Regions from separate parts of the Pauljensenia sp. 20925_1_25 genome, predicted to be linked through region 1. Evidence: riboswitches for the same ligand, from Rfam matches in the RefSeq annotation. Region 1 holds a riboswitch; the other holds the start of a gene.
The links. Region 1 has a riboswitch for ZMP and ZTP ahead of purH (bifunctional phosphoribosylaminoimidazolecarboxamide formyltransferase/IMP cyclohydrolase). Riboswitches for the same ligand answer to the same signal wherever they lie in the genome.
Positions count from the first base shown of each region.

Region 2: another riboswitch for ZMP and ZTP. It lies ahead of glyA (serine hydroxymethyltransferase); the one in region 1 lies ahead of purH (bifunctional phosphoribosylaminoimidazolecarboxamide formyltransferase/IMP cyclohydrolase).

Region 1 is NZ_JAPWCL010000014.1:53,995-62,457, forward strand. Features, by position in the region: gene O3932_RS07310 (UvrD-helicase domain-containing protein) at 1-1,375, shown strand, start outside; gene sucC (ADP-forming succinate--CoA ligase subunit beta) at 2,138-3,325, shown strand; gene sucD (succinate--CoA ligase subunit alpha) at 3,353-4,273, shown strand; gene O3932_RS07325 (DUF6350 family protein) at 4,401-5,906, shown strand; ZMP/ZTP riboswitch at 5,910-5,994, shown strand; gene purH (bifunctional phosphoribosylaminoimidazolecarboxamide formyltransferase/IMP cyclohydrolase) at 6,019-7,860, shown strand; gene O3932_RS07335 (biotin transporter BioY) at 8,008-8,463, shown strand, end outside.
Region 2 is NZ_JAPWCL010000022.1:31,422-39,884, reverse strand. Features, by position in the region: gene O3932_RS09075 (exodeoxyribonuclease III) at 1-391, opposite strand, end outside; gene O3932_RS09070 (bifunctional methylenetetrahydrofolate dehydrogenase/methenyltetrahydrofolate cyclohydrolase) at 518-1,426, opposite strand; gene glyA (serine hydroxymethyltransferase) at 1,423-2,712, opposite strand; ZMP/ZTP riboswitch at 2,751-2,836, opposite strand; gene O3932_RS09060 (sugar transferase) at 3,145-3,840, shown strand; gene O3932_RS09055 (WecB/TagA/CpsF family glycosyltransferase) at 4,674-5,459, opposite strand; gene O3932_RS09050 (fibrinogen-like YCDxxxxGGGW domain-containing protein) at 5,464-8,463, opposite strand, start outside.

The DNA of each region.
Region 1 (8,463 bases):
CGCCCGCTATGGCATCTCGTTTGGTGCGGCCCTGCGCCACCTGTGGCTGCGCGCCGGGTGCCCCGCCGGTGAGGGCGAGGGGATCGACGTCGACGCGCTCGCTCGTTCCATGTCCCCGGACGAGGCCTCAGCCGGGTCTTCGGCTCCCACGTCCTCCGCTCAGGGGGCGGGGGAGAACCCAGCGGCAAGCGCCGCTGAGGATGAGAGCGCGGCTGCGGCCCCGGCCTCGTCCCGGACGACGCCGGAGGCAACCGGAGCTGCGGATCCTGCTCGCACCCCTGATCCCGCTCGCACCCCTGATCCCGCTCGCACCCCTGATCCCGCGAGCGTGCCCGATCCCGCGAGCGTGCCCGATCCCGCGAGTGTGCCCGAGGTCGTGGGCATCACCTCGCGCGCTGCGAAGTCGGCGGCCGCTTTCTGGGGACTCATCGAGACGCTGCGCGTTGCTGAATCCCGCGGCGCTTCCCAGGCCGACATCCTCGAAGAGGTCCTCGACCGCACGGGCTACCTCGCGGAGCTGCGCCGCAGCGACGATCCGCAGGACGCCTCGCGCGTCGAAAACCTGGCGGAACTGCACTCGGTCGCGGGTGCCTTCGCGGCCGACGCGCCCGGCGGCACCCTCGCGGACTTCCTCGAGCGCGTCGCTCTCGTCGCCGACTCGGACCAGGTGCCCGCGGAGGACGAGCGCGGCGGGCAAGTCACCCTTATGACCGTGCATACCGCCAAGGGCCTCGAATTTCCGGTCGTGTTCGTTACCGGCATGGAGGACGGCACCTTCCCGCACCAGCGCAGCCTCGGGGACGAGAGCGAGCTGGAGGAGGAACGCCGCCTGGCGTACGTGGCCATCACGCGTGCGCGCGAACGCCTCTACCTGACGCGCGCGGCCGTGCGTAGCGCCTGGGGGACTCCGCAGGAGATGCCGCCGTCGCGATTCCTCGACGATATCCCCGCTGAGCTGCTCGACGTGCGCCGCGCCGCCACCTCGGGGGAGCGCATGCGTGCCTCCTACGGCGGATCCTACGGGTCCGGGTCGTACGGCTCAGGTTCCCACGGGCGCTCGCGCGGATCCGATGGGCGCGACCCGTGGGGCGATACCGACACGGGCGCCTTCGGGTCGGGGCGCCGGGGCGCGGCCGCCCAGCCGTCCGGCGTGCGCAAGGTGACCCGCATGGGCGTCGCCTCCGCCGCTAAGTCGGCCGACGACAAGCCGGTGCTCTCGCTCAAGGTCGGGGACCGCATCAAGCACGCGACCCTGGGGGTCGGCACCGTGACCGGCGTCGAAGGGGAAGGGCCACGCACCGTGGCTCGCATCCGCTTCGGCGTGGGCGAGAAGCGCCTCCTCGTGCGCATGGCCCCGATGGAAAAGATTTCCTAGGGTTTCCCCTCGGGGTTGGGCTGCTTGGTGTGCCCGTGGATGGCGGCCCGCCCGTGAGCCGTCCGCGCTGCGAGCTTCGCTCGGTGTGTCGGATCCTCGTATCGCGAAAATCCCCCGTTTGGTGACGGTGAGATCGCAGTTCGAGGTGGTGTCGTGCCCAAAGTGCAGACCACCTCGGCGAAAAACGCTGAAAACGGGCTGTTATGGGCGAGGTGGTCTGCGTTTTGGGCAAAACTGTGTCGGCCATGGTGTGTTGTTCGCACACAAGCCCTCTGTTCTGAGCGCTAACCCTCTATATCGCACGTAAACCCGCTCATTGGAGTGTGGGCTGGGCTGCCCATGCTCGCATTAGCTGGTTAACGTGTGGATTAGAGGACCCACGTGCAGGTTAGCGGGTTAACGTGCGCATGAAGGAGCCTAGGCCGCCACTTGTCGGGTTAACGTGTGCAATGAAGTGTGTCGATTCGTCACGAATTGAGCCATGTGTATACGGGAACGACATCCATGCTTGACCGCCGCCAAAGGACTCGCGGTGCGTGCTGTCATGCTGCATTGAGAAATGTCAGGTGGTCGGGGCACCACAAACTGTCCGCCCCAACGACGCCAACAGCCCACCTCGCAACGCAAAGCAACGTCAAAGGAAGAGAGTGCCCGGGTCAAGGCTGCAACAAGCCTTGATAATGTGCGGGAACGAGGGCATTCTCACCGGTCCCACGTTAGAATTATTGCGCTGACCACACCACGTTCAACGGAGGGAATAAGGTGGATCTTTACGAGTACCAGGCTAGGCAGATGTTCAAGGAGCACGGGGTGCCCGTGCTTGACTACCGCCTGGCGTCGACCCCCGAGGAGGCGCGTGAGGGTGCGCGCGAGCTGCTGGCGGAGGGTGCCTCCCTGCTGGTTGTCAAGGCTCAGGTGAAGACGGGTGGCCGCGGCAAAGCTGGTGGCGTCAAGCTCGCTCACACCGCCGACGAGGCCTACGAGAAGGCTGAGGCGATCCTCGGCCTCGACATTAAGGGCCACATCGTTAAGAAGGTCATGATTGCGGTTGGCGCGGACATCGCCGCCGAATACTACTTCTCGATCCTGCTGGACCGTTCGAACCGCCGCCACCTGGCGATGTGCTCGCGTGAGGGCGGCATGGACATCGAGACCCTCGCGAAGGAACGCCCCGAGGCCCTGGCTCGCGTGCCTCTCGACCCGGTCGTCGGCATCGACGCCGAGGTCGCCCGCCGTATCGCCACGGAAGCGGGTTTCGACGAGGCCACGGCGCAGGCCATCGCCCCGGTCCTCGAGACCCTGTGGACCGTCTACCGCGATGAGGACGCGACCCTGGTTGAGGTCAACCCGCTGGTCTCCAGCCCCGACGGCTCCGTGTGGGCTGTCGACGGCAAGGTGACCCTTGACGACAACGCGCGCTTCCGCCACCCTGGCCACGCCGAGCTGGTGGACGTGGCGACGCAGGATCCGCGCGAGGCCGCCGCGAAGGCAGCGGGACTCAACTACGTGCGCCTGGAAGGCCAAGTTGGTGTGATCGGTAACGGCGCGGGCCTCGTCATGTCGACGCTCGACGTGGTCGCGATGGCCGGCGAGGAGTTTGGTGGCATGAAGCCCGCGAACTTCCTGGACATCGGCGGCGGTGCCTCGGCTGAGGTCATGGCTAAGGGCCTGGATATCATCCTCGGCGATGAGCAGGTTCGTTCCGTGTTCGTCAACGTTTTCGGCGGCATCACCGCCTGCGACCAGGTCGCTCGCGGCATCATCGGCGCGCTCGAGACGTTGGGGGATGCGGCCTCCAAGCCGTTGGTCGTGCGCCTTGATGGCAACAAGGTCGAGGAGGGCCGCGCGATCCTCGAGCAGGCTGCGCACCCGCTCGTCCACATGGAAGAAACGATGGATGGGGCGGCCCGGCGCGCAGCCGAGCTCGCAGCCCAGGAGCCGTCGAAGTAACGACCCGAGAACCGCAGGAGAACACCCATGACTATTTTCGTCAACTCTGACACCCGGGTCATCGTCCAGGGCATGACCGGCGCCGAGGGCCGCAAGCACACCCAGCGTATGCTCAGCGCCGGCACGGCCATCGTGGGCGGTACGAACCCGCGCAAGGCCGGCACGACTGTTACTTTCGACGTGCAGGGCTACGGCCCGGGCGCGGACAAGGTTACCGACGGCCAGGTCGAGATCCCCGTCTTCGGCACGGTCGCCGAGGCCCGCGAGGCCACTGGCGCGAACGCCTCCGTCATCTTCGTCCCCCCGGCCTTCGCGAAGGGCGCTGCCCTGGAGGCCATCGAGGCGGGTATTGAGACGATTGTTCTCATCACCGAGGGCATCCCCGTCCAGGATTCCACGATCGTCGTTGAGCGTGCGCTCGAGGCGGGCGTGCGTTTGATCGGCCCGAACTGCCCCGGCATCATCTCGCCCGCGCAGGCGAACCTGGGCATTACTCCGGCGGACATCACGGGTCCGGGCCGACTCGGCCTCGTCTCGAAGTCCGGCACGCTGACCTACCAGCTCATGTACGAGCTGCGCGACTTTGGCTTCACGACGTGCCTGGGTATTGGCGGCGACCCGGTCGTGGGCACCACCCACATTGACGCGCTGGCTGCTTTCGAGGCGGACCCCGATACGGATCTCGTCATCATGATCGGTGAGATCGGCGGCGACGCCGAGGAGCGCGCGGCCGCGTGGATTCAGGAGAACATGACGAAGCCCGTCGTTGCTTACATTGCTGGCTTCACCGCCCCCGAGGGCAAGACGATGGGCCACGCGGGCGCGATTGTCTCCGGTTCGTCCGGCACGGCCGCGGCGAAGGCGGAGGCGCTCGAGGCCGTGGGGGTGCGCGTGGGTCGCACCCCTTCGCAGACGGCGCAGATCGCTCGTGAGATCCTCTCGCGATAACGTCACAGCTTGAATCGGCCCGGGGTCGGCGCGCAGCGTCGCGGCCCCGGGCCGATTCTGTCACCATTGGCCTGTGAGTGAGCGCATCAGAGAAGTACCGATCACCCGACGGACGACGACCACGTATGTGGCGGGTCGAGCGACCATTCGCGTCAGGGTCCCGAAGGGATGGGCGCGTGGCCTCGTTGCGGGCGTGGAGGCGGCCTTCGCGGGGTGGGCGATTACGACCGTGACCACGATGGTCGTCTACCTGTCGCTGCGCTCGAACACGTGGATGAGTGACACGTTGCCGCGTGATGCGCTGGCGTTGGGCGGTGACCTGTGGGTGGCGACCCTGGGGGGTACGTCGGTGGACGGGGGAGTGTCTTACCGTGTGATTCCGACGCTTTTTGGTGCGCTGTTGATCCTCCTTGTGCGGCTTTTGTTGCGTACGACGACGGGGTTTCCGCGGTCGTCGGCGCTGTTTGCGGTGCCCGGGTTCCTCCTGACCGCGTGGTTTCTGGCGGGTACGTCGGGGGTTCATTCGCAGTGGTGGACGGGCACGGTCGGCGCGGTTCTGATTCCTCTCATTGGGTCGGGTTGGTTCGTGGTGTCCAGTTATTCGCGTGATTCTGAGGCTCCGTCGATGCAGCATTGGATTTCTGGTGGCTTCAAGATGGGTGGCCTCGTGAGTCTGGTGACGGTGGTCGCGGCTGCCGCTGCGGCGGTGGTCGCGCTGGTGGCGGGCTGGGGTCGTGCGAGTGGCATCCAGGAGCTGCTCGGTGCCTCGTCGCTGGTGGATACGATGTTTATTGTGGGCGCGCAGGCGCTGTTTGCCCCCACGGCGATGGCCTGGGCGGCGGCCTGGTGGTCGGGCGCGGGTTTCATGACGGCGACGGATTCGTTGCATTCGCCGACGGTCGTGGATGCGGGGCCGATTCCGCCGATTCCGCTGCTGGGGACGGTCCCGGAGACGGCTCCCGGCAGCTGGGTGGTTTTTGTGCCGGTCGTGTTGGGTATTGCTTGTGGCGTTGCTTCGGCGCGCGTGTATCGGCGTTCTCACCTGTTGCATCAGAGCGCACAGGGTGTCCTGGCCTCGGTTGTGTTTGTTTCGATTGTTGCGCTGTGGATGTGGAGCGCGACGATGAGCATGGGGTCGGTACGCTTGGCGTTCATGGGGCCGCTTGTGGGGCGGTCGACGTTGTATTTGTTCGTGGAGATTGCGCTGCCGGCGATGCTCGTGCCGCTTGTCACGCATCCGACGACGCTGGCTTTGGTGGGGCAGAGTGCGGGCCGCGTGCGCTCCGAGGGTGAGGCCCTGCGCCGCCGCCACGCTGAGCGTTTGTCGCGTGAGGCGGCCACGGCCTCGTTGATCGAGGGGGACGAGGCCTGGGCTGAGCGCGGGGATGACGCGGGGTCGGCGGACGCGACGGAGGTCGGTGAGCCGTGGGCTGAGTCCGCTGAGGCCGTTCAGCCCGACAAGCCGCGGGCCGCGTGGAGGAACCGTGCGGCGTGGGCTGAGTCGGTGAAGGCGGCGAAGCGGCGGGTCAGGCGTCAGAAGCGCGTGGCGTGGGCTGAGCCCGCTGACAAGGATGACGAGGGTGACACGGATGACCCCGAGGCGAAGGGGACGAAGGGTGAGGGCCTGAACTAGACTGGGAGGTGCCGCGACTGGCGAGGGTGGATCACCACCGGGGAGCGGCTGCATGTCCCGCGAGGCGTCGCCCGCCTGGGCGCCTGGGTTTGGCTCTTAACCTGGAGGAACTATGTCCGTCTCCCTGGACAACCTGGAACCCATCGACGTGCGCCCCATTAAGCGGGCCCTGATTTCCGTGTATGACAAGACGGGCCTGGAGGACCTTGCGCGCGCGCTGGGCGAGGCCGGTGTGGAGATCGTCTCCACTGGCTCGACGGCTGCTCGCATCGCGGCCGCGGGTGTGGCTGTTACCCCGGTTGACGACGTGACCGGCTTCCCCGAGGTGCTTGAGGGGCGCGTGAAGACCCTGCATCCCTTCATTCATTCCGGCATCCTGGCCGACCAGCGTAAGGCTGCGCACCGCGAGCAGATCGCGCAGTTGGGCATTCGGGCGTTCGACCTGGTCGTGTGTAACCTGTACCCCTTCCAGGACACGGTTGCATCGGGCGCATCCTTTGACGAGTGCGTTGAGCAGATCGATATCGGCGGCCCTTCGATGGTGCGCGCCGCCGCGAAGAATCATCCGTCGGTCGCGGTCGTGACTTCTCCGGAGCGTTACGCGGAGGTCGCCGAGGCCGTGGCGGGGGAGGGCTTCACCCTCGAGCAGCGCCGCGTGCTGGCCGCCGAGGCTTTCGCCCACACGGCGACCTATGATCTGGCGATTGCCGGCTGGTTTGCCGACGAGCTGGGTCTTGAGGACGTGCGTGAGACGCTGGATGACGCCGCAGAAGCACACCTGGACGCCTCGGATGCGGCGTTCCTGGAGTCGCTGGGCTACGAGGCGGGCGAGGACTACGTGGTGGAGGTCGCCGAGGAGGAGGGGCAGGCCGCGGGTATGCCCGTGTTCGTCGCTGACGCGTTCGAGCGCGTGGAGTCGCTGCGCTACGGCGAGAACCCGCACCAGGGTGCGGCCGTGTACCGCGAGATCGACGAGGCCTTCGAGGATGAATCCTTCGACGAGGAGGCCTTGGCCCCGGGCATCGCGAACGCGCGCCAGCTGCACGGCAAGGCCATGAGCTTCAACAACTACACGGACGGCGACGCCGCGCTGCGCGCCGCCTACGATCACGAGCGCCCCTGCGTGGCGATCATCAAGCATGCGAACCCCTGCGGCATCGCGGTGGCCGACGATGTGGCCGAGGCGCACCGCCTGGCGCACGCCTGCGATCCCGTGTCGGCGTTCGGCGGCGTGATCGCCGTGAACCGACCGGTGACCGTGGAGCTGGCCCGCCAGATCGTCCCGATCTTCACCGAGGTTGTGCTGGCCCCCGATTACGAGGAGGGTGCGCTCGAGGTGCTCTCTGCGAAGAAGAACCTGCGCGTCCTGCAGGTCGAGCCCCCGGCTCGCGGTTCGTATGAGTTCAAGCAGATCAGCGGTGGCCTGCTGGTCCAGGAGCGCGACGATATTGACGCGCCCGGTGATTCCCCGGAGAACTGGACGCTCGCGGCCGGCGCTCCTGCCGACGAGGCGACGTTGGCGGACCTGGAGTTCGCGTGGCGCACGGTGCGTGCGGTGCGCTCGAACGCGATTCTGCTGGTCAAGGATGGTGCGTCTGTGGGCGTGGGTATGGGCCAGGTGAACCGCGTGGACTCGTGCAAGCTGGCGGTTGAGCGCGCGAATACGCTGGGTTCGCGCTCGACGGGTGACGCGGCGGCTTCCAACGTGGACAGCGCGGGCGGCGCTCGCGCGTCCGAGGTCGTGGCCGAGGCGCCGGAGCAGCGTTCCATTGGTGCGGTCGCCGCGTCGGATGCGTTCTTCCCCTTCGCCGATGGCCTGCAGGTGCTCATCGACGCGGGCGTGAAGGCCGTCGTTCAGCCCGGTGGCTCCGTGCGCGACCAGGAGTCGATTGACGCGGCGAACGCTGCGGGCATCACGATGTACCTGACGGGCACGCGTCACTTCGCGCACTGATTGTCCCGTTTGTGGGTCTTGGGGGGGCGAGCGCCGGTGTGGTGCTCGCCCCTTGTGATGTGCTCGGGTGTGCTTGACAGGGAGTGCCACACAGCATATCGTTCAATTATTGAATGAAAGGCCGTTGGCCCTGTTGAAAGGTGTCGTATGACCACCCTGACCGCTTCCCCCGTCGCTGTGCGCGAGAACCGCGTTCTCGCCGACCGTCTTGGCGGCACGCTCGTCCGCGAGATTGCTCTGATCGCCGCTGGCACGCTCGCCATGATCGTCCTGGCCCGCATCTCGGTCCCGCTGCCCTTCACGCCTGTGCCCGTCTCGCTCGGTACGCTCGGTGCCCTGTCTGTGGGTACGACCCTGGGGGCGCGCCGAGGCCTCGTCTCCGTTGGCGCGTACGCCCTCCTCGGTATCGCGGGCGCTCCGGTCTTCACCGGTACGAACGTCGGATGGGCCTTCGCTTCCTTCGGCTACATCCTCGGCTACTTCCTCGCCGTCGCAATCGCGGGTCTGGCCGCCCAGCGCGGTGCGGACCGCCGCGTGCTCACGATGGCACCGGCCGCGCTTGTGTCCCTCTTCTCTGTGTACATCCTGGGCCTGGCCTGGATG
Region 2 (8,463 bases), on a different contig from region 1:
CCTGCTTGGGCGTATCCTTCTCACCCGAGTGGAAGTAAGCGGAGACGACACGAACCGGGGTCTCGCCGCCCTCGGGGCGCACGACAGCCTCAAGCCACCGGCCCGAATCCACGTCCGACTCAGCATCATCGAGGATCAGGCGGGGATCGCCCTCCAGGCACGCGTGCCCGCGTCGCACGGCCACACCCACGCCCGCGCGCCCCTTGATGCGGCAGGGAACCCACACACTATCCCAGGCCTCGCCCATAATCTCGCGGGAGATCTCCTCCGGTGCACGCACCTCCTGCATGAGCAGCACATCCGTGTCAGACGCCCCCAGCCAGTCGAGGAAGCCGCGCTTGTGGGCGGCGCGAATGCCGTTGAGGTTCACGGTGGTCACCGTCAGGGTCATCGTTTTCTCCTTACGCGAGTTTTTCTCCAGTCTAGAGGAACGAGGAGGCGCGGCGAGGAGTTGGATTCCTCGCCGCGCCTCCCGCGTGTTATCAGGTGTCTACCGATTGTCACCGGCAGGGTCCGCTTACTGGGGGCCGAGGCCCGCCTGACGTTCCGCTGCCTCGACGACGTTCGTGACGAGCAGAGCACGCGTCATCGGCCCGACTCCACCCGGGTTCGGGCTGAGCCAGCTGGCGACCTGATCGACGCCGTCCGCGACATCGCCTTTGAGGCGGGCCTTACCGTCGGCGTCCGTCACGCGGCTCACGCCGACATCCAGGACAACCGCGCCGGGGGCCACCATCTCGGGAGTAATGATTCCCGCAGAACCCGCCGCAGCCACGATCACGTCCGCTCGGCGCACGTGATCAGCCAGGTTGATCGTGCCCGTGTGACACACATCGACCGTCGCGTTCACTTCCTTGCGCATGAACAGCAGACCGATCGAACGACCCACGGTCACGCCACGCCCAACCACACACACGTTCTTACCAGCCAGGTCGATCCCGTGGCGCTCCACGAGCTCGATGACCGCGCGCGGCGTGCAAGGCAGCGGCGAGTCGATGGGACCCGAACCGCGCAGGACCAGGCGACCAAGGTTCATCGGGTGCAGCCCATCCGCGTCCTTGGCCGGATCAATGCGTTCCAGGACCGCGTTGGTGTCGATGCCACGAGGAAGCGGCAGCTGCACGATGTATCCCGTGCACGCCGGATCAGCGTTGAGCTGATCGATGGCAGCCTCCACCTGCTCCTGCGTCGCGTCCGCGGGCAGGTCCACGCGGATCGACTCCGCGCCGATCTGGGCACAGTCGCGGTGCTTGCCGGCGACGTAGGCAACGGACCCGGGGTCCTCGCCCACAAGAATCGTGCCGAGGCCCGGGACGACCCCGAGATCGCGCAAGCGATCCACGCGCTCCTTAAGTTCAGCCTTGATAGCTGCGGCTGTCGCCGTGCCGTCAAGAACCCGCGCGGGTCCCTCCCAGGGAGCCCTCACTGCTCGAGTCCCGCGTACAGGGGGTGCTTGTCCGTGAGCTTCTTGACGCGGGCACGCAGCGCATCCACCTCAACATTGCTGCCAGACGCGCCCTGCGCCAGCGTCGTACCGATGATGTCTGCGACCTCCGCGAAGTCCTCGGCGTCGAAACCGCGCGTCGCGAGGGCGGGGGTGCCGATGCGCAGACCCGAGGTGACGGCCGGCGGACGCGGGTCAAAGGGCACCGCGTTGCGGTTGACGGTGATGCCAACTTCGTGCAGCAGGTCTTCGGCCTGCTTGCCGTTGAGCTCGGACTCGACGAGATCAACGAGGACCAGGTGCACGTCGGTGCCGCCGGTGACCAGCTTGATGCCCGCGTTCTTTGCGTCGTCAGCGCCCAGACGCTCCGCAAGAATCTGCGCGCCCTCGAGGGTACGACGCTGGCGATCCTTGAACTCCTCGGTCTGCGCGACCTTCATGGCAATGGCCTTCGCGGCGATCACGTGCATGAGGGGGCCGCCCTGCTGGCCGGGGAACACGGCGGTGTTGAGCTTCTTGCCCCACTGCTCGCCGCGCGAGGACAGGATCATGCCGGAACGAGGCCCGCCCAGGGTCTTGTGAACCGTCGTCGTGACGACGTCGGCGAAGGGGACGGGGTTCGGATGCAGGCCTGCGGCCACGAGGCCAGCGAAGTGAGCCATATCCACCCAGAGGGCTGCGCCAACCTCGTCTGCGATGTCACGGAATGCCTGGAAGTCGAGGTGACGCGGGTAGGCCGACCAGCCGGCGATGATCACGCGCGGGCGTTCGGCGAGGGCAGCCTCACGGACCTTCTCGGGTTCAATACGCATGGTCTCGCGGTCGACCTCATAGGCGACCGCCCTGTAGTGCTTGCCCGAGAAATTCAGGCGCATGCCGTGAGTCAGGTGGCCGCCGTGTGCCAGGGACAGACCCAGGATCGGGTCACCGACGTTTGCCATTGCCATGAGGGCGGCAGCATTAGCCTGCGCACCCGCGTGGGGCTGAACGTTGACGTAGTCGCCGCCGAAGACCTGCTTGGCACGCTCAATGGCGAGCGATTCAGCAACATCGACAAACTCGCAACCGCCGTAGTAGCGACGACCCGGGTAGCCCTCTGCGTACTTGTTTGTCAGGACGGAGCCCTGGGCTTGAAGGACTGCACGCGGAACGAAATTCTCAGATGCGATCATCTCGAGGGTGTCTCGCTGACGTCCCAGTTCGGCGTCCAGCACTGCCTGGATTTCCGGATCCAGCTGCGCCAGTGTCATGTCGTTGAGGGAGTCCATATGGTTCTCCTGTTGATCAGTCGAATGTGATGTCGGCAACTTCAAGCCCAGGCGGGCGGCTCTCGATGCAGGCACGCCGCTCCCCGGTGGTACCCCACCTATTTCGCCAGTCACGACGCGTGTACAAGTCTATCTCCCCCCGTTAACCCGCGCATTCTGCCAAGATGTCAGCAATCGACCGAACGGTCACCTAACATGACACCGCGACTCGTCAGACAGTCTCAATGTGTGAAATCACAGCCCATTTTCGCTTGTACTTAACCCTTTGGTTAGCAAATAAGTTAACCGTATGGATAGACTAGGGTTAACACCTAACGGTGACTGAGGCGCCCAGGAATTACTTACTCAGTAAATGTCCTGACCATCGGGGGATCCACTCCTCTAACCAACCTACAGTATTTGAGTTTGAAGAAGTAGAAGGAAGACGCACAGATGACAACTTTGACGAAGCCAACTGCACGCGCCGCCTCAACGGCTCTCGCATTCGAGCATGCGTCGGATTTCGCCGCGTCCGCCGACAACGCCATCAAGCGCATGTGCGACATTATCGCCTCGCTTATCGGCATCATCCTGCTGACACCGGTATGGATCATCGTTGCAGCGATGGTGCGCCTACACGACGGCGGCCCTGCTTTCTTCAAGCAGGAGCGCGTGGGCCTCGACGGCACGACTTTTACCATGTTTAAGTTCCGCACCATGCACGTTGATGCGGAAGCCATGAAGGCCTCGCTCGCCGAGGCTAACGAGGCCGACGCCAGCGCCGGTAATTCCGTCATGTTCAAGATGGCGAACGACCCCCGCGTCACCCGCATCGGCGCCTTCCTGCGTAAGACTTCGATCGACGAGCTCCCCCAGCTCTTCAACGTTCTTCGCGGTGATATGTCTCTCGTCGGCCCGCGCCCCCCGCTCCCCAGCGAGGTTGCGCAGTACGAGCCGCGCGTCATGGGCAAGTTCGCGGTCCGCCCCGGCATTACCGGCCTGTGGCAGATCTCCGGGCGCTCCAACCTTTCCTGGGACGAGACAGTCCACCTGGACCTGTCCTACGCCCAGCACCGTTCCCTCACGCTCGATGCATGGATCGTGCTGCAGACCATTCCCGCTCTGCTGCGCCACGAGGGAGCCTACTGATTCTTTCTGCGTGTGTGTGAATAGGGTGAGGCCCGAGCCAAACGGCTCGGGCCTCACCCTTTGACGCACACAATGCGTCGCATGCCCGCATAGATAGGGGCGCGCTATAAAAGGTCGCCACAGCGCCTTGAAGACACCTCAAACCCTCGGAACAACGCGCAGACGCTGGCGCAATCAGAGTCAGCCAGGAGCGCCAGCAGCACCCTCACAAACATTACGTGCGCCGACGGCACATAACTGACTCCACGATGACATACGCACTGACAGACTCGAGGGACCAGTAGGACAGCTCACCTCCCCTATCGGAACCATCACAGCAGGAGCGGCAATACCACATGCTAGATTTGAGCATCGATGATGCCCACAGTCGTTTGACACTGCCACCGTCAAACCCGCTCTTCGACCTCCTGAAAGCCGATGTCAAAACCTCAATAACGGTTGTTGCACACCTAACAACCTGCATATTCGTCAGTGGCACGTGCAACCTTTTTCCATCCGCCCATGAGACGCGATGACCACTTGGAATCAGGTCTAAGAGCCGCATATTATGCTCGACACACATCTTGACAGAAAGTGTCATAGTGTCTTATCTCGCATGTCATACGCCTCGCAGACCGCCAGACTTCGAACGTCTGGCAATCTCTTGCATCCTCACGACATACCCAGCCAGACCTATGTCAACGCACGACTGCGCCCATTCCGAAACACATGGTGTTGACCCGGGAGATGGTGCTGTCAGCGCGACACGTACACCCAGCTGAGACCATACGGCGAGGCGGGCCGAACCCGTGGGGTTCGGCCCGCCTCAGCGAGCATCACTTACGCCGCGCGTATCACGCCTGCGACGCCTTCTTCTCCACGACGAGGCCCAGCTCGTCGAAGGTGCCCATGGCCTCAAGGCGACGAATCAGCTCAGGCCAGTGAGCAATGAAGTCCAGAGCCTCCACCGTGTAGCGCTTCGTCAGGCGCTTGGGTTCGTGCGCGATGCGCCACGCCCAGCCCAGGCGAGCGTTGTGGACCCAGTCGGGGAAGTAGTCATCGGCTGCCTTTGCATACTGGTCGATCCAGCCGCCAGCAGTACACACAGACGCCTGGGGAACGAGGTCCCGCGCGACGGAAGCGACGACTTCCTGCAGACCAGCTCCGAGTCCGACAATTACCAGACGAGGATCGAAAGACGAGAGCAAACTCGGGTTCACCTTGAAGCGGCGGAGGCCGTCGTATCCATCGATAACCTGGACGTCAAAGCGACTGAGGCGCTCAGCTGCAGCACGCCCGGCCTCAGGAACGGCACCGATCAGAGTGATGCGGGTTCCATCGTCGAGGCGGGAAAAGACGTGGGGCAGAACAAGGTCGGCGGAGGTGCGTTCGATCTCGTGCCCGGCACCGCGCAAACGCATTTGCAGGAGGGTCCCATCGAAGCCGACAGTGTCCATGCGCGCGAGCGCGCGGAAGTCGGCGTGTAGCAGGGACCAGTGATTGAGCCAGGTGGTCGCGTGCCCACGGCTGAGCACGCGCTGGGCCATAGCAATGAAAGCAGGGTCGGACGTGTTGGCACCGACCGCGCTGGCGGCCTCGTTCGTGTCGAGACCGCCAGCGACGAGCGACTTGTCAGTCATAGTCCTACCTTAGCAGGCTTGCCTTCAGGTCGAAGGAAACTGAGACGGCACCAGCGTAGTTGGCGTGCTCTTCGACCGCGATGCGGTTAACACCGTCCTTGAGAACATCACGCGGGACGGACACCGTGGCAAGATTCTTCTTGGCTGCGCCGAGGGACACGTTGGACTTGGCGTTGGTGTTGTTCGTGACGGTACCTTCCGGCATGTTCACGCGCTTTACTTCGGTTCCGTTGACGTAGATGACGGCGCCGTCGTCGACGCGAACGTCGAGGGTAAGCTCGAAGTCAGCGCTGATGGTGCCCAGGTTCACGTCACGGGCGAAGTAGGTTGTGATGGGTCGCTCGGAGGCGGCGAGCACGAAGGGGGTAGCGGCGTCGCGGTCGCCCCAGCCCAGCGGGCTGGCTCCGTGCTTCCACTTTGACAGGTCGGCAGTAGAGTTCCACGCGGCGTCGGGAGCGTCCTTGGAGTTCCAGTAGTTCCAGTACTGTCCGGTGGGCAGGAACTCACCGAAGTTCACGCCGGATACGTCGAGTACCTCGAGGGGCTGATCGGGATCCGGGGTGATTGGCTTGTCCGGGTCGGGCTGCGGCGCGGGTTCCGGCTCGGGTTCGGGCTGCGGCTCGGGTTCGGGCACATCAGCCTTTGCCACGACCTGGACGGTGCCGTCGATGGTCATCGAGGAGCTGGACCGGTAGTTGAGGTGTGTCTCGACGGCCAGGGTGTTGGTTCCAGCGACGAGCTGGGACGCGGGGACGAAGACCAGCTGACGGTCGGCGCGCGCGGAGGCGGTCGTCACGGAGGCGGACGCGTAGGTTCCGGCGGTGACGGCACCATCGTTCATGCGCTGGCGTACGATCTCGGTGCCGTTGACGTAGACCACGGCACCGTCGTCGGCCGTCACCGCAACGTTCACGCCGCCGATGGCAGTGGGGTCAGCGACAGTGAAGGTGGTGCGCGCGTAGGTGGTCAGCGGGCGGGTCTTGGGTGTGCCGGGCTTGAGCGTGGTGCCCAGGTCGGCTGCGCCGTAGCCGATGGGTGCGGTGCCGCGGCTCCACGAGGAGTCGTCGTACGAGGTCTGGGCCCAGTCTGCGGGCACGGCGTCGGTCGACCAGTGGTACGCCCAGGTGGCGTCGTCCTCAACGAGGATGGTCGAGTCGTCGGGCTGGGTCGGCTGGCCGTTGGCGTCGACTGTGTAGGCGTGGGTCGAGGCACCTCGCAGGCCGTCGGAGGCGACGGCGCGCACGAAGAAGCGGTTATTGCCTCCCAGGGGCACGGTGATGGAGGTCGAGGTCGTGGTGGCGATTGTGCGATCATCGCGCAGGATGTCGTAGGACTCGGCACCGGGCACGGACGACCACTTGAGGGTTACTTCCTTCGCGTTGCCGTCGGAGGCGCGCAGATTGGCGGGCACGGCGGGGGCGGTGGCGCTGCGTGCGGGCATGCGCACCCAGCCGCCGGACCACTGGCCGGCCGTCTTGGAAGTGTAGGAGAAGTTGAAGTCACCGCCGGCCCACAGGGCTCCGTCATCACCCATTTCGAGGGCCCAGGCACCAGTGGAGCGCAGAGAGGACAGACGGTAGGGCGTCCAGCCGATCTGGCGACCGGTGGCCTGGTCCCATCCGCCGACCCACTGGATCTCGTCGGCGCGCGTCCATGTGTCGCCGAGGGCGAGGTACTGGTAGGCGTCCTGGAAAGCGTAGTCGGAGCAGTGGCAGGAGCCGTAGACGACGCCGGTCGCAGAGGCAGTGGTCGCCTGCAGGTCGCCGCCGTTCTGCATGGTGATGGAACCGGAGGTACGGGTCATGTCGGAGGTGTTGTAGCCGAACAGCGAGTGCTGGGAGCCACCGAAGTAGACACGCCCATTACCGACGGTGACAGCCTGCTGGTACTTGCCGATGAAGTAGGAGTGGCGGAAGGACCAGGACTGGTCGAGCTCGGCTCCGGCCCCGGTGCCCAGACGGGCAGCATTTTCGGCAACGAGGTCGTGTGCACGAGTGAAGTGGCCCGCGGCGTAGTAATAGGAGTCGTTCTCGTCCACGTCGATGTCGATGACACTGCCGTTGAACTCGGGGTTCCAGGAGCGGTCAGGCTTGCCGGACAGGTCCAGGCGGGCACCGTTGCGGGCGTACACGGAGGAGGAGCCGTTACCCGTCAGGTGCGTGAACGCGCCGCCCAGGTAGATATGCTGGCCGATGACCTTTGCAGCCTTAACGGTCACGACGGATGCGTTGCCGTTGCGGATCTGCAGGTCCCACGAGGGATCAATCTGGCCGGTGGCAGCGTCGATCAGGACGGTTCCGACGTGGGTTTCACCGTTGACCTTGGTGAAGTCACCGACTGCCAGCAGCTTACCGCCGGGCAGCTCGACGAGGTCCTTCACCTGGTTGTTGAAGTCGAAGGTCTGACCGTTCCAGTCACCGGTGGTGGCATCGAAGGCTGCCAGGCCACGGCTGGTGGTCTCCAAGCCGTTCTTGCCCTTCTGCACGCCGGTGAAGTTACCGCCGACGTACATGGTCGAGCCGACCTGTTCGAAGGCCTGGACCTGAATGCTTCCCTCTTGGATGGAGCCGTTGAGGTTACCGGTCACGCCCCACGTCGTGGGGGTCGCATATTCGGAGACCGATGCCTTCTGGGTCTCTGCGGCAGTGCCGCCGTCACCGATGGCGCGGAAAGAGGAGTCCGTGGAGCTCAGCTCGGGACGGATGTAGACCTCCGCGTAGGGATTGATGATGGAGCCGTTGCGGTGGAAGAACGACGTCGAGGAGGAGGTGTCGTACCAGGAGGACGCGAGGGGACCATAGCCAAAGCCCATCGTGTACTGGTTCTGAGGAGAAGCGTTCAGGTTGACGTAGCCCCAGCTGGTGTTCGTGCCGAAGCCTGACCACACGATACCGCCGTTGACCCACCACTCGCGGTTGAACTTGACGTTGACGGGGTGGGCGCTCTTGAAGGGCCAGATGAAGTCACGCATCTTGGGGAACTGCATGCGCACGGTCTGGTAGGC